Regions from separate parts of the Bacillus sp. KNSH39 genome, predicted to be linked through region 2. Evidence: a T-box and tRNA genes for the amino acid it is inferred to sense, from the RefSeq annotation. Region 2 holds a T-box; the other holds one or more tRNA genes.

Region 1 (3,756 bases), 1.2 Mb from region 2:
ATTGTTAAAGCTACAAAGTTGCAAGAAGTAGAAGATCTATATCGTCCATATAAAGAGAAAAGAAGAACGAAAGCGACAGTTGCTAAAGAAAAAGGATTAGAACCATTAGCTGAATGGTTATTGTTATATAAGAAAGAAGATCCGGCTAAAAAGGCAGTGGAATTTATTAATGTAGAGAAAGAAGTGCAATCTGCAGAAGAAGCTTTACAAGGTGCACAAGACATTATTGCAGAAATGGTTTCAGATGAAGCTGCGTATCGTAGTTGGATTCGAAATGTTACTTTTAGAAAAGGTGTTATGTCTTCTTCCGTGAAAGATGAAGAAAAAGATGAAAAGAATATATATGAAATGTATTACAGTTATGAAGAACCATTGCAAAAAGTAGTACCACATCGTGTATTAGCAATGAATCGTGGCGAGAAAGAAGATATATTGAGAGTTGCTGTTGTTCCGCCAGTAGATGAGATAGTAACCTTCTTAAATAAGAAAGTAATTCGTGATAACGATTCGAAAAGTGCACATTATGTACAATTAGCGATTGAAGATGGTTATAAACGATTAATTCAATCTTCAATCGAAAGAGAGATTCGTAAAGAATTAACAGAAACAGCTGAAGAACAAGCAATACATATTTTCTCTGAGAACTTACGTAACTTATTATTACAACCTCCGATGAAAGGGAAAGTCGTGCTAGCGGTAGATCCGGCATATAGAACTGGTTGTAAATTGTCTGTAGTAGATGATACGGGGAAAGTACTACATATCGATGTTATTTATCCGCATCCACCTGTTCGTAAATATGATGATGCAAAAACGAAAGTTCTTTCTATTATAGATAAATATCAAGTTGAAATGATTGCAATTGGTAATGGGACAGCATCTAGAGAAACAGAAGAGTTTATAGTAGATGTATTACAAAGTGTGAATCGAGATGTCTTTTATATTATTGTAAATGAAGCGGGTGCTAGTGTATATTCAGCTTCTGATTTAGCCCGTGAGGAATTCCCAAATTTACAAGTTGAAGAGAGAAGTGCCGTTTCTATTGGGAGACGTCTGCAAGATCCACTTGCTGAACTTGTGAAAATTGATCCTAAATCAGTTGGGGTTGGACAATACCAACATGATGTATCTCAAAAGAGACTGAATGAGTCATTAACATTTGTAGTAGAAACAGCTGTTAACCAAGTTGGGGTTAATGTAAATACGGCTTCGGTTGCATTGTTACAATATGTTTCAGGTTTATCGAAAACTGTTGCGAAAAATATTGTAGCAAAGAGAGAAGAAGATGGGAAATTCACGAAGCGCACGGAATTAAAGAAAATCCCACGTTTAGGTGCAAAGACTTATGAACAATGTATAGGTTTCTTACGTATACTAGAAGGAGCGAATCCATTAGATCGAACAGGTATTCATCCAGAGCAATATAAAAATGTTGAATTGTTATTGAAGAGTCTAGGGTTATCGATAGATGACGTAGGACAACCGCAATTACAAAAGAGATTGGAAGAAGTAGAGATTTCTAAGTTATCTCAAGAAACAGGAGTTGGGGAGCCGACGTTAGTTGATATTATAGATGCGCTTATTAGTCCTGAACGAGATATGAGGGATGAGTTGCCTAAACCACTTTTGAAAAAAGGGATTTTGAAATTAGAAGATTTAAAACGTGGTATGGAACTAGAAGGAACAGTTCGTAACGTTGTTGATTTTGGTGCTTTTGTTGATGTTGGTGTAAAGCAAGATGGTTTAGTACATATTTCTAAACTTAGCAAACAGTTTGTAAAGCATCCGTTAGATGTTGTATCAGTAGGGCAAATTGTAAAAGTATGGGTAGATGATATTGATACAAAAAAAGGACGCGTTGCACTATCTATGTTGCCGATTGAATAGTAAGAGAAGAGAGCAGATGAAACTGCTCTTTTTTTATGAAATAAAAAGTGTAATGGATTATGAGCTTTGATGTATTTTGCTATAATAAAACCAGCATTCATTTAATAACTTAATTTGATACCGGTTTTTTTCGAAATATGCACGTTGCATTTGTTTTTTTAGCCACGTAGGCATAGGAATCCCTCCTTGTTTAATCCTGCTCTCAAAAATCTAAAATGCTATTGATGAGAGGTTGGTGAGTGGATTTCTATTCATGTTTTGTTTTTAGAAACCACGCTTCTTACATGAGGATGGGTATATGTACTATTTAATATATGTATAAGAAGGGAGAAAAGTGTAAAAATATTTTTTTGTTTAGGAGGAATGAGAGTGGATGAGCAAGAAATTCAGCGACTAGTGGAAGAAGTGTCACTACAATACTTTGAGATGCCGTTCTTACATAAAGCGGTGTTTAATAATAGATTACGTACAACTGGTGGGCGTTATTTATTGAAGAGTCATAATATCGAACTGAATTATCGATATTACGAATTGTATGGTGAAGAAGAGTTAGTCGAGATTATTAAACATGAGCTTTGTCATTATCACTTACATATTGCAGGAAGAGGGTATAAGCACAGGGACAGGGATTTTCGTGAGTTGTTAAAGAAAGTTGATGCACCACGTTTTTGTAAACGAATGATTAATGAAGAGAAGGAAAAAAAGATTTATAAGTATGAATGTATGGAGTGTTCACTTCAATATGTAAGAAGGCGTCAAATAAATATAAAAAGATATGTCTGTGGAAAGTGTAAAGGGAAACTCAAACCGATATCGAAAACATCTTGACAGTAAAAACGCAATCCAGTATATTATAAACATGTCACGTTTGAACAAGATGTTGTTAAAAACTTCTTGACTTACAGAGACAATTTTTATAAGATACAAATTGTCTTCATTATTCCGCAGTAGCTCAGTGGTAGAGCTATCGGCTGTTAACCGATCGGTCGTAGGTTCGAGTCCTACCTGCGGAGCCATACAGAGAAGTACCCAAGTGGCTCAAGGGGCTCCCCTGCTAAGGGAGTAGATCGCTAACGCGGTGCGAGGGTTCGAATCCCTTCTTCTCTGCCATACATATTGGCCCGTTGGTCAAGTGGTTAAGACACCGCCCTTTCACGGCGGTAACACGGGTTCGAATCCCGTACGGGTCACCACTTCGGAGGATTAGCTCAGCTGGGAGAGCACCTGCCTTACAAGCAGGGGGTCGGCGGTTCGATCCCGTCATCCTCCACCATATAATTTTATATGAATAGTATTGTCGCGGGGTGGAGCAGCACGGTAGCTCGTCGGGCTCATAACCCGAAGGTCGCAGGTTCAAATCCTGTCCCCGCAACCAAATGGTCCCGTGGTGTAGTGGTTAACATGCCTGCCTGTCACGCAGGAGATCGCCGGTTCGACCCCGGTCGGGACCGCCATTTTAACTTCTGCTATATAGCAGTTGTTTTTTATTGGACATTATGTTACAATAACATTTGTCTTTGAAAAGAAGATAATTATTTCGATGGGCTATAGCCAAGCGGTAAGGCAACGGACTTTGACTCCGTCATGCGCTGGTTCGAATCCAGCTAGCCCAGCCATTTACGAGCCATTAGCTCAGTTGGTAGAGCATCTGACTTTTAATCAGAGGGTCGAAGGTTCGAGTCCTTCATGGCTCACTTTTGTTTTTTCCGCGCGGTCGTGGCGGAACGGCAGACGCGCTAGGTTGAGGGCCTAGTGGGGGAAACCCCGTGGAGGTTCAAGTCCTCTCGGCCGCATCAAAAAAATCTTAAAAAAGTGCTTGCATTTGAAAATGTAGTATGATAAGATAATTGAGTCGCCAAATTACAACGA
Region 2 (11,875 bases):
CATCTGTAGAGATGGATATTTCTTGTATGATGTGTCATGGCAAAGGTTGCGGCACTTGTAAAGGAACTGGCTGGATTGAAATTCTAGGCGCAGGTATGGTTCACCCGAACGTACTTGAAATGGCTGGTTATGATTCAAAAGAATATCAAGGTTTCGCATTCGGTATGGGCGCAGAGCGTATCGCAATGTTGAAATACGGAGTAGATGACATTCGTCATTTCTATACAAATGATGTACGTTTCTTACAACAATTCAAACGAGCGTAAGGGAAGGAGAGGATAAGTATGTTCGTATCATATCGTTGGTTACAAGAGTATGTAGATATTAAAGATGTAACAGCACAAGAACTAGCAGACAAAATCACGAAAAGTGGTATTGAAGTAGAAGGCGTTGAAGTATTAAATAAAGGTGTAAAAGGTGTTGTAGTTGGTCACGTATTAGAATGTGAAAAACACCCAGAAGCTGATAAATTAAGCAAATGCTTAATCGATATCGGTGAAGAAGAGCCAGTTCAAATTATTTGTGGAGCTGCTAACATTGCAAAAGGTTTAAAAGTACCAGTTGCAAAAGTTGGAGCTGTACTTCCTGGTAACTTCAAAATCAAAAAAGCAAAACTACGCGGTGAAGCTTCTCACGGTATGGTTTGTGCTCTTCAAGAGCTTGGTATTGATGGAAAGTTAGTTTCAAAAGAATACGCAGATGGTATCTTCATCTTCCCAAGTGACGCTGAAGTTGGTGCAGATGCACTTGAAATTTTAAACTTACACGATGAAGTACTTGAGCTTGGCTTAACACCAAACCGTGCAGATTGCTTAAACATGTTAGGTGTTGCTTACGAAGTAGCTGCTATTTATGGCCGCGAAGTAAAACTTCCAGCTATCGACTTACAAGAAACAGCAGAAAAAACTTCTGATTATATTTCTGTAAGTGTAGAAGCGAAAGAAGAAAACCCATTATACATTGCAAAAATGGTTAAAAACGTAAAGATTGGTCCATCACCAATGTGGATGCAAACTCGTCTTATGGCAGCTGGCATTCGTCCAATTAGCAACGTAGTTGATATTACAAACTACATTTTAATGGAATACGGTCAACCGTTACATGCATTCGATTACGATAAATTAGGTTCAAAAGAAATCGTTGTTCGTCTTGCAAAAGAAGGCGAAAAAATTGAAACGTTAGATGATCAAGAGCGTACATTACAAAGCCACCACCTTGTAATTACAAACGGCACGAAAGCTTTAGCTGTTGCTGGTGTAATGGGCGGGGCGGATTCTGAAGTTACAAATGAGACAGTAAACGTTCTAATTGAGTCTGCATACTTTGCAGGTCAAACAGTACGTCGTACATCAAAAGACTTAGGTCTTCGTAGTGAATCAAGTGCACGTTTCGAAAAAGGAATCGACCCAACACGTACATTTGAAGCAATTCAACACGCAGCTGCTTTAATGGCGAAATATGCTGGCGGTGAAGCACTTGAAGGTGTAGTAGAAGCTGACAACTTACAAGTACAAGAGCGTACAGTATCTGTTACTGCTGAAAAAGTAAACCGTGTATTAGGTACAAATATTTCTGCGAGTGAAATGGGTACAATGTTCACAAACTTGAAATTCCCATTCACAGAAGTAGAAGGAACATTCCACGTGAATGTACCAGCACGTCGTCCTGATATTACAATTTCAGAAGACTTAGTAGAAGAAGTGGGCCGTCTATATGGTTATGACCACATTCCAGTTACATTACCTTCTGGAACGATGACTCGTGGTAAATTAACATCAGCACAAACGAAACGTCGTAAAGTACGCCGCTTCTTAGAGGGTGCTGGTTTATATGAAGCAATCACATATTCATTAACAAGCGCTGATAAAGCGAAACAATATATGGTTGAGCCAAATGAAAAGGCGCCTGTAGGTCTTGCACTTCCAATGAGTGAAGAACGTAGCCAACTTCGTTTAAGCTTAGTACCGCAATTACTAGAAGCAGTTTCATACAATGTCGCTCGTAAAAACGACAGCGTTGCTTTATACGAAGTAGGTTCTATCTTCTTACCGACAGAAGAAGGAGAACTTCCGAAAGAAGAACAACATCTTGCAGGTGTTATGACAGGTCTTGCTCTTCACCATGCATGGCAAGGTGAGAAGAAAGTAGTAGACTTCTTCGTTGTGAAAGGTGTACTAGAAGGACTATTCGACGTACTTGGCGTTGCAAACCAAATCACATATGCACCAGCAAAACGTGAAGGTATGCACCCAGGCCGTACAGCTGACATCGTATTAGATGGCGAAGTAATTGGTTTCATCGGTCAATTGCACCCAGAAGCAGAAAAACAATTAGATGTGAAAAATACATTCGTATTTGAATTATCTCTTGTAAAAGTATTCGGTGCAGACGCTGAAGAAACTTACTACGCAGCAATTCCACGTTTCCCATCTATGACACGTGACATGGCTGTTGTAGTAACAAAAGAAACAAAAGCTGGTGAAATGAAGCAAGTCATTGCTGAAGCTGGCGGAGAACTTCTGAAAGACGTAACACTATTCGACTTATACGAAGGTGAAAAAATGGAAGAAGGCAAGAAATCACTTGCATTCTCTATGACTTACTTCGATGCAGAACGTACATTAACAGACGAAGAAGTAACAGAAGCACATAACCGTGTACTAACAACGGTAGAAGAGAAATTCGGTGCGGAGTTACGTAAGTAATTAGAAAATTGCCGGATATATTCCGGCAATTTTTTTATTGGGTTAGTTGTCGGACACTGTCGGTAAGTCGATATATTACAAAAATCGCTCATATATTTTCCGACACCTTGCATCTTTCTCTCGAATGTAGTACATTAATTTTAGTTTAACAAAATGAAAGACGATGATAAGGAAAAGTAGTATATACTATAATCCAAAGCGAGTCAGGGACGGTGAGAGCCTGATGAGGCGGTATATGTGAAGAACACCTTGGAGTTGCTAACCGAAATTGAATCTTGTATTCAAGAGTAGACTTAGACGGGAATCCGGCCTGTTACAAACCGGGAAGTATGTATTACATACGAGTTAAAGTTGGTCTTTATGACAAATTGGGTGGTACCGCGAAGTTTAACCTTTCGTCCCTTTATGGATGAAAGGTTTTTTTGTATTTAAATATATGAGCAAAGGAGAATTTCACTATGGAAAACACATTAGTAAAAAGTCTGTATAGAGATACAGAAAAGTATGCAGATCAAACAGTACAAGTATCAGGGTGGATTCGTAACTTACGTGATTCAAAAGCATTTGGTTTCATCGAATTAAACGACGGTAGCTTCTTCAAAAGCGTTCAAATCGTTTTCGATACAGAATTAGAGAACTTCAAAGAAATTGCAAAACTTCCACTTAGCTCTTCAGTTAAAGTAGAAGGTAAAGTAATTGCAACGCCTGGAGCGAAGCAACCATTTGAAATTAAAGCAGAAAAAATTGATATCGAGGGCTTATCAGATTCTGATTACCCACTTCAAAAGAAACGTCATACATTTGAATACTTACGTACAATCGCTCACTTACGTCCAAGAACAAATGCATTCTCTGCAACGTTCCGCGTACGTTCTATCGCAGCATTTGCGATTCACCAATTCTTCCAAGAGCGTGGATTCGTACATGTTCATACACCTATCATCACTGGTAGTGATACAGAAGGTGCTGGCGAAATGTTCCGCGTAACAACGCAAGATTTAAATAACCTACCAAAAGGTGAAGACGGAAAAGTTGATGAGTCAAAAGACTTCTTCGGTAAAGAAACAAACTTAACAGTAAGTGGACAGCTGAACGCTGAAGCTTATGCATTAGCATTCCGTGATGTATACACATTCGGACCTACATTCCGTGCAGAAAACTCAAACACAACTCGCCACGCTGCTGAGTTCTGGATGGTTGAGCCTGAGATTGCATTCGCGGAACTAGGGGATGTAATGAACCTTACAGAAGATATGCTGAAATATGCAATGAAATACGTATTAGAGCATGCACCAGAAGAAATGGAATTCTTCAACAGCTTCGTTGATAAAACAGTTCTTGAGCGCATGAACAACGTAATTAACTCAGACTTCGGTCGCATCACTTATACAGAAGCAATTAAAGTACTTCAAGAATCAGGTGCTGACTTCAAATACCCAGTAGAATGGGGAATTGACTTACAAACAGAGCACGAAAGATACTTATCAGAAGAAATCTTCAAACGCCCTGTATTCGTAACTGACTATCCGAAAGACATTAAAGCATTCTACATGCGTTTGAATGAAGACGGTAAAACAGTAGCTGCTACTGACCTTCTAGTTCCTGGCATCGGCGAATTAATCGGCGGAAGTCAACGTGAAGAAAGAATGGACGTTTTAGTAGACAGAATTAAAGAATTAGGTATGAACGAAGAGGACTACTGGTGGTACTTAGAACTTAGAAAATACGGCGGTACAAAACACGCTGGATTCGGTCTAGGTTTCGAGCGCTTCCTAATGTACATCACTGGCATGGCTAACATCCGTGACGTAATTCCATTCCCAAGAACTCCAGGTTCTTCTGAGTTTTAAGATATAAAAAAAGCGAGAGCAACTGCTCTCGCTTTTTTTATTGAGAAAGGTTGTAATTGCAACCTGAACTTTATAAAGTATTTCACGACTAGAAAAGATGTTGTTCATAGTTCAATTCCCACTTCATATATAAGTAAAACGAATGCGACATTTATATAGGGAAGGGGTTTTTATACAATGGGGGAAATTCCAAGTCATACAAAGTGGACATTGCGTGACAAGTATATAGTAATCACTGGTGCAACAAGTGGTATTGGATTAGCGGCAGCTAAGATGTTTGCAAAAAGCGGTGCTAAGCTAGGAATCATTGCACGTAATGAAGCAAAAGCGAATGATGTTATGACTCAACTTGAAAATATAACGGATGGGAATGCAGTGGTAGATATATTTTTCGCTGATATGTCTTCCCAACAATCTATACGCCAGGTAGCTACCGATATTTTAGAAAGATGTCCGAGAATTGATATATTAGTAAATAATGCGGGTGCTTTATTTCAAACAAGACAAATTACAGAGGACGGTTTGGAGATGACCTGGGCGGTAAACCATTTAGGTCCATTCTTACTTACAGATTTGTTGTTGGAGCGTTTAAAAGAAAGTGCTCCTGCTCGCGTCATTACCACTGCATCTCACGGTCATAAAATGGCTAAAAAGGGAATTGATTTCGATGATCTAGATGCAGAACAACTGTATCGCGGTATTAAGAAGTTCATGGGCGGTCCTACAATGCGTTATGCACAAACAAAACTAGCTAACATTTTATTCACCTCTGAATTGGCACAGCGATTGGAGGGAACGGGTGTTAGTGCTTATAGCTTTGACCCGGGGCTAGTGAATACAAATTTTAACCAGGATAATGGTCTAGCTGCTCGCTTAACTATGGCAGCAATGAAACCTTTCTCCCGTACGCCGGAGAAAGGTGCTGAAACTTTAGTATGGCTAGCAGAATCAACTGGATTTACTAATCAGAGTGGTTATTACTATGCCGATAAACAAGTAGGGGAAATGTCTGAAGCTGCCTTGGATAAGGATGCAGCAAAGCGGCTATGGGACATAAGCGAAAACCAAACACGAGAGTAAAAGAGTAGCGAGTATATGTTCAGATTATTATGTTGAATAGTTTTTTACCCTTAAGTAAAAAGTAACCTTGGGGGTGAGTGCAATGAGTAAAAAAGTGAAAAAAGACCATTCAAGATCAATCCTAGGTTCTCCAGAAGTGGAAGGACAAGGGACAACAACACATGAAACGGGTTCTCATAAAGTATCTTCATCAAATAAGAAGCAGAAACGAAGCTAATATAAAAAAGGGAGAGTCTTGGCGGCTCTCCTTTTTTATAGGGGAATTACTAAAAATGAGTTAATTTAGCGATATAGTTAGAAGAGGAAAATAGTAAATGCAATTACATTGAATCGAGAACACATGAAACAAAAAACAGGAGTTTGTAGGCTCCTGTTTTTGTCGATACTATCTTAATAAGCGAAGCGCCTTCTCCGTATTAGCGAAATGCAGTTTCACAAACTCAGGTAATCGTTCTTTACCAAGCTTTTGAATTAATTTAGCGGCGGCGATATCAACTTGTTTACCTGCACCTTTTGGAAGGGGCATACCAGCTTTTTTGCTTAGTTCGTTAAATTGTTTTACGAATGAGTAACGAGCTAAAATGGAGGCGGCGGCTACTGCTAAATGGACGCTTTCGCCTTTCGTTGCGAAGTAAACATTTTCACGTTGTACCTGTTTTTGTTTTGCTAAATATTTATAGTATGTATCAGGTTGTGTGAATTGATCGATTAAGACGCCTTCAGGTTTTGTAGGTGCCATTTTAGCTAATAAGTTTGTAATAGCTTTATTGTGTAGTAAAGCTTTTAACTTACCTTGGTTGTTTCCTTTATCAAATAGCTCGTTATATTTTTCGTTATGAAGAACGAGAGAGCTGTAAGGAACAACGTGAAGAAGTTGTTTCGCAATGGCAGTAATTTGTTCGTCATTTAAGTTTTTAGAGTCTTTTACACCAAGTTCTTTTAGTAGTGGAATTTGCTTCGCATCCACATATACAGCAACGACTGTCATCGGCCCGAAGAAATCACCAGTACCCACTTCATCTGACCCTACGATAGACATTGTACCGATGGAAGCAGGCGGTGCATAACGGTGTGAATCGACAGATTTTTTTACAGCTGTTTTCGGTGTTTGAGAGACAGTTTGCCAACGAGAAGCTTCTGCTTCAGCGCGGCCTCCTTGGAACATTACTTTTCCAGATTTATACGCTGTAATCGTGCAAGATGGTACCTTTGCCATGAAGATCCCGCCTTGCGGAGTTTTCGGGCTAAGCGAATGTTTATATTGTTGTTTCATGTCTTCAATTACTGTAGAATTTGTTTGAATTACGATAGAATTTGACATAATGGTCGCCCCTTTTTTTATATTGTTATTTTTATCATATCGGATTGTTCTTTCTGTTTCCATATTATGAAGGTTCATGGTATGATAAACTTTAGGATTCTGTACGTGATTGGAGGCCGGTGAGTTGTCACAACAAAAGGGAAAGAAAAGTCGAATTAATGTAGAAATCTATGGTCAGCAATATTCAGTTGTTGGCGATGAAAGTACAAGTCATATCCGCATGGTAGCAGCGATTGTGGATGATAAAATGCGCGAACTCAATGCCAAGAATCCTTCGCTTGACACGAGTAGACTAGCGGTATTGACGGCGGTAAACGTCATACACGATTACATAAAATTAAAAGAAGAACATGAGAAATTGAAAGAAAGTATGACAAAAAAAGGAATGGAATAACATGATTGATATTATTATCATTTTACTGCTTGTTATGGGATTTTTCCTCGGCTTACGCAGAGGGTTTATTCTGCAACTTGTAAAGTTAACAAGCTTTATTATCGCATACCTTGTTGCATACTGGTACTGTAAAGATTTAGCGCCAGCACTTGCGAAATTTATTCCGTATCCATTTGATAAAAACGTATCTGTTCCAGAATGGATTGATGCAAATAATATTGAGACAGTATTTTATCAAGCGCTTGCGTTTATCATATTGTTTATTATTACTAAAATTGCACTTTCATTACTTGGTAATTTGTTAAATATGTTTGCAGAAATACCGGTTTTAAAGCAAGTAAATGCGTTTGCGGGGGCAATCCTCGGATTTTTAGAAGTATATATTATTTTGTTTGTCTTAATTATCATTGGAAACATTCTTCCGATTGAACAAGTACAAACACCATTACAAAAATCATCAATTAGCAAAATAATTGTAGACGATACACCGATTCTATCTGAAAAGGTGAAGGAGCTATGGCAGACAGGTAGCAGAGTATAACTTCTCTTTTTTCGGAAAGAGAAGTTTTTTTCTATGAAAGAAAGGCGGGGCAATGATGAAAGTAAATAAAAAACAAGTTATCAAATTATTAGAGACAATCGGGCTTTTTATGGAATTAAAGGGCGCGAATCCATTTAAAATATCTGCATTTCGTAAAGCGGCAGCAGCATTAGAAAGTGATGATCGTAGTCTTTCTGAGATTGAAGATTTCACGAAGATTCCGGGCATCGGAAAAGGAACAGCAGCAGTTATTCAAGAATATATAGAATCGGGAACATCTGAAGTATTACAAGAACTTGAAAAAGAAGTACCAAGTAGCTTATTGCCGTTATTAAAACTACCAGGTCTTGGTGGTAAGAAGGTAGCTAAGTTATACAAAGAACTTGGTGTTGTTGATATGGAATCGCTAAAAGCTGTTTGTGAGGAAAATAAAGTACAAGCTTTAGCAGGTTTCGGTAAGAAGACAGAAGAGAAAATATTAGAAGCAATCGATCAAGTAGGCTCTCGTCCAGAGCGTTTACCAATTGCGATGGTATTGCCTATTGCCGGGGAAATAGAGGAGAAATTGTCGAATATTGCTGAAGTAATTCGTTTCTCTCGCGCTGGTAGTTTGCGCCGTGTTCGTGAAACAGTGAAAGATTTAGATTTTATCATTGCAACAACAGAACCAGCAGCGGTACGTGAGCATTTACTACAATTTGATAATATGATTGAAGTAATAGCAAGTGGAGATACAAAAGTTTCTGTCCGTCTTCAATATGAATATGATATTTCAATTGATTTCCGTTTAGTAAAACCAGAAGAGTTTATTACAACTCTTCACCATTTCACAGGATCAAAAGATCATAACGTAAAAATGCGTCAAATCGCAAAAGATAAAGGCGAGAAAATTAGTGAGTACGGTGTAGAGAACTTGGAAACAGGTGAAGTGAAAACATTTGAGACTGAAGAAGACTTCTTTGCTCATTTCGGTTTGCCATTTATTCCGCCAGAAGTGCGTGAAGATGGAAAAGAAATTGAATTAATTAAAGAGTATCCGAACTTAATTCAGTTTTCCGATATACAAGGTGATTTACATATGCATACAACTTGGAGTGACGGTGCTTTTTCTATTGAAGAAATGGTACAAGCGTGCCGTGCTCGTGGATATAAGTTTATGGCGATTACTGATCACTCGCAATACTTAAAAGTGGCGAACGGTTTAACGAAAGAGCGTCTTCGTGAGCAAGCGAAAGAAATTGAACGTATGAATGAAAAGTATCCAGACATTACAATTTTACGCGGAATTGAAATGGACATTTTACCAGATGCCTCGCTTGATTTTGATGATGAAGTATTAGCAGAATTAGATTATGTCATTGGAGCGATTCACTCTAGCTTCTCACAAGACCGTGAAACGATTATGAAGCGTCTACGTACTGCACTTGAGAATAAACATGTCACAATGATTGCCCATCCTACAGGACGTCTTCTCGGGCGTCGTGAGGGTTATGATGTAGATACAGATTTATTAATTGAACTAGCAAAAGAGACAAATACAGTTTTAGAATTAAATGCGAATCCGAACCGTCTAGATTTAAGCGCGAAATTATTAAAACAAGCACAAGATGCTGGTGTGAAAGTAGCGATTAATACGGATGCTCATACGCTTGAAATGTTAGAAGATATGGAAACAGGTGTAGCAGCAGCACGTAAAGGTTGGATTCAAAAAGATAACGTGATTAACACGTGGGATATTGAACGTTTATTAGACTATATTAAACGTAATAAGTAATACAAGGGGGACCTGCAACATGTTAGAAAGAACGTTGCGTGTATTAGAATACAATAAAGTAAAAGAACAATTACTTGAACATACAGCATCTTCACTTGGTCGTGACAAAGTGAAGCATTTAGTGCCGAGCACTGATTTTGAAGAAATTGTAGAAATGCAAGATACAACGGATGAAGCAGCGAAAGTTATTCGTTTAAAAGGTAGTGCACCATTAGGTGGTATTACGGATATTCGCTCAAATGTGAAGCGTGCAAAAATTGGGAGTATGTTAAGTCCAAATGAATTACTTGATATTGCAAATACGATGTATGGTAGTCGTAATATGAAACGCTTCATTGAAGATATGGCTGATAACGGTGTCGAGCTTCCGATTTTAGAAACTCACGTCGCTCAAATTGTATCTTTATATGATTTAGAAAAGAAAATTACAAATTGCATCGGTGACGGCGGTGAAGTAGTCGATAGCGCAAGTGATAAACTGCGTGGTATTCGTACTCAAATTCGTACTGCGGAAAGTCGTATTCGTGAAAAGTTAGAAAATATGACGCGCTCTTCAAACGCGCAAAAGATGCTGTCTGATTCGATTGTAACGATTCGTAACGAACGTTACGTAATCCCAGTAAAACAAGAATATCGCGGCGTATATGGTGGTATTGTTCACGATCAATCGGCTTCTGGACAAACGTTATTTATTGAGCCACAAGTCATTGTAGAATTAAATAATGCACTGCAAGAAGCACGTGTGAAAGAAAAACAAGAAATCGAACGCATCTTATTAATGTTAACAGAAGAAGTGGCAGTAGAAGCGGATATCGTTTTATCAAACGTAGAAGTAGTTGCAAATCTTGATTTCATCTTTGCGAAAGCTTTTTATGCGAAGCGAATTAAAGCGACAAAGCCGATTGTAAATAACGAGCGTTACATGGACTTAAGACAAGCTCGCCATCCGCTTATCGATCCAGAAATAATCGTGCCAAATAACATTATGTTAGGTAAAGATTTCACGACAATTGTTATTACAGGACCGAATACAGGTGGTAAAACAGTTACGCTGAAAACAGTTGGTATTTGTGTGTTAATGGCGCAATCTGGCCTTCACATTCCAGTAATGGATGAGTCAGAGATTTGTGTATTCAAAAATATCTTTGCTGATATCGGTGATGAGCAATCGATTGAACAGAGTTTAAGTACGTTCTCCTCACATATGGTGAACATCGTTGATATTTTAGAAAAAGCTGATTTTGAAAGCTTAGTTTTATTCGATGAATTAGGTGCTGGAACAGACCCGCAAGAAGGGGCTGCACTTGCCATTTCAATTTTAGATGAAGTATGTAATCGCGGTGCTCGCGTTGTTGCAACGACGCATTATCCAGAATTAAAAGCATACGGATATAACCGTGAGCAAGTTATTAATGCGAGTGTTGAGTTTGATGTAAATACATTAAGTCCAACTTATAAATTATTAATCGGTGTACCAGGACGTAGTAATGCCTTTGAAATTTCGAAACGTCTTGGATTATCTGATCGCGTTATTGAGCAAGCACGCAATCACATTAGTACAGATACGAATAAAATTGAAAATATGATTGCGAAGTTAGAAGAAAGCCAGAAGAACGCAGAGCGTGACTGGAACGAAGCAGAAGCGCTTCGCAAACAATCTGAAAAACTGCATCGTGAATTACAACGTCAAATTATTGAATTTAACGAAGATCGCGACGAACGATTATTAAAAGCGCAAAAAGAAGGAGAAGAAAAAGTCGAAGCTGCAAAGAAAGAAGCAGAAGGCATTATTCAAGAACTTCGTCAATTGCGTAAAGCACAGCTTGCAAATGTGAAAGACCACGAGCTAATTGAAGCGAAGAGTCGTCTAGAAGGCGCAGCGCCAGAGCTTGTTAAGAAACAAAAAGTAAATGTGAAAAACACTGCACCGAAACAACAGTTACGTGCAGGTGATGAAGTGAAAGTATTAACGTTCGGTCAAAAAGGTCAACTACTTGAAAAAGTAAGCGATACAGAGTGGAGCGTACAAATCGGTATTCTGAAGATGAAAGTGAAAGAATCTAATATGGAATACATTAACACACCGAAGCAAACAGAGAAAAAAGCAGTTGCAACGGTAAAAGGTAGAGACTATCATGTTTCATTAGAACTTGACCTTCGTGGTGAACGATTTGAAAATGCAATGGCGCGCGTTGAGAAATACTTAGACG

Evidence for each region. The T-box of region 2 lies ahead of asnS (asparagine--tRNA ligase). A T-box ahead of a tRNA ligase gene usually reads a tRNA of that ligase, here a tRNA-Asn.
Region 1: it encodes a tRNA-Asn, which carries the amino acid that the T-box ahead of asnS (asparagine--tRNA ligase) is inferred to sense. The anticodon was not compared.

Annotation. Positions count from the first base shown of each region.
Region 1 covers NZ_JBQXYO010000001.1:4,101,242-4,104,997, forward strand. Annotated here, with positions in the region: gene ACUL40_RS21055 (Tex family protein) at 1-1,887, shown strand, start outside; gene cmpA (cortex morphogenetic protein CmpA) at 1,945-2,061, opposite strand; gene ACUL40_RS21065 (SprT family protein) at 2,257-2,715, shown strand; tRNA gene ACUL40_RS21070 (tRNA-Asn) at 2,829-2,903, shown strand; tRNA gene ACUL40_RS21075 (tRNA-Ser) at 2,907-2,997, shown strand; tRNA gene ACUL40_RS21080 (tRNA-Glu) at 3,006-3,080, shown strand; tRNA gene ACUL40_RS21085 (tRNA-Val) at 3,085-3,160, shown strand; tRNA gene ACUL40_RS21090 (tRNA-Met) at 3,186-3,262, shown strand; tRNA gene ACUL40_RS21095 (tRNA-Asp) at 3,266-3,341, shown strand; tRNA gene ACUL40_RS21100 (tRNA-Gln) at 3,429-3,503, shown strand; tRNA gene ACUL40_RS21105 (tRNA-Lys) at 3,509-3,581, shown strand; tRNA gene ACUL40_RS21110 (tRNA-Leu) at 3,598-3,680, shown strand.
Region 2 covers NZ_JBQXYO010000001.1:2,944,251-2,956,125, reverse strand. Annotated here, with positions in the region: gene pheS (phenylalanine--tRNA ligase subunit alpha) at 1-266, shown strand, start outside; gene pheT (phenylalanine--tRNA ligase subunit beta) at 285-2,705, shown strand; T-box leader at 2,860-3,111, shown strand; gene asnS (asparagine--tRNA ligase) at 3,164-4,555, shown strand; gene ACUL40_RS15050 (SDR family oxidoreductase) at 4,733-5,635, shown strand; gene ACUL40_RS15045 (YuzL family protein) at 5,718-5,852, shown strand; gene rnhC (ribonuclease HIII) at 6,021-6,956, opposite strand; gene zapA (cell division protein ZapA) at 7,081-7,350, shown strand; gene ACUL40_RS15030 (CvpA family protein) at 7,352-7,891, shown strand; gene polX (DNA polymerase/3'-5' exonuclease PolX) at 7,947-9,665, shown strand; gene ACUL40_RS15020 (endonuclease MutS2) at 9,685-11,875, shown strand, end outside.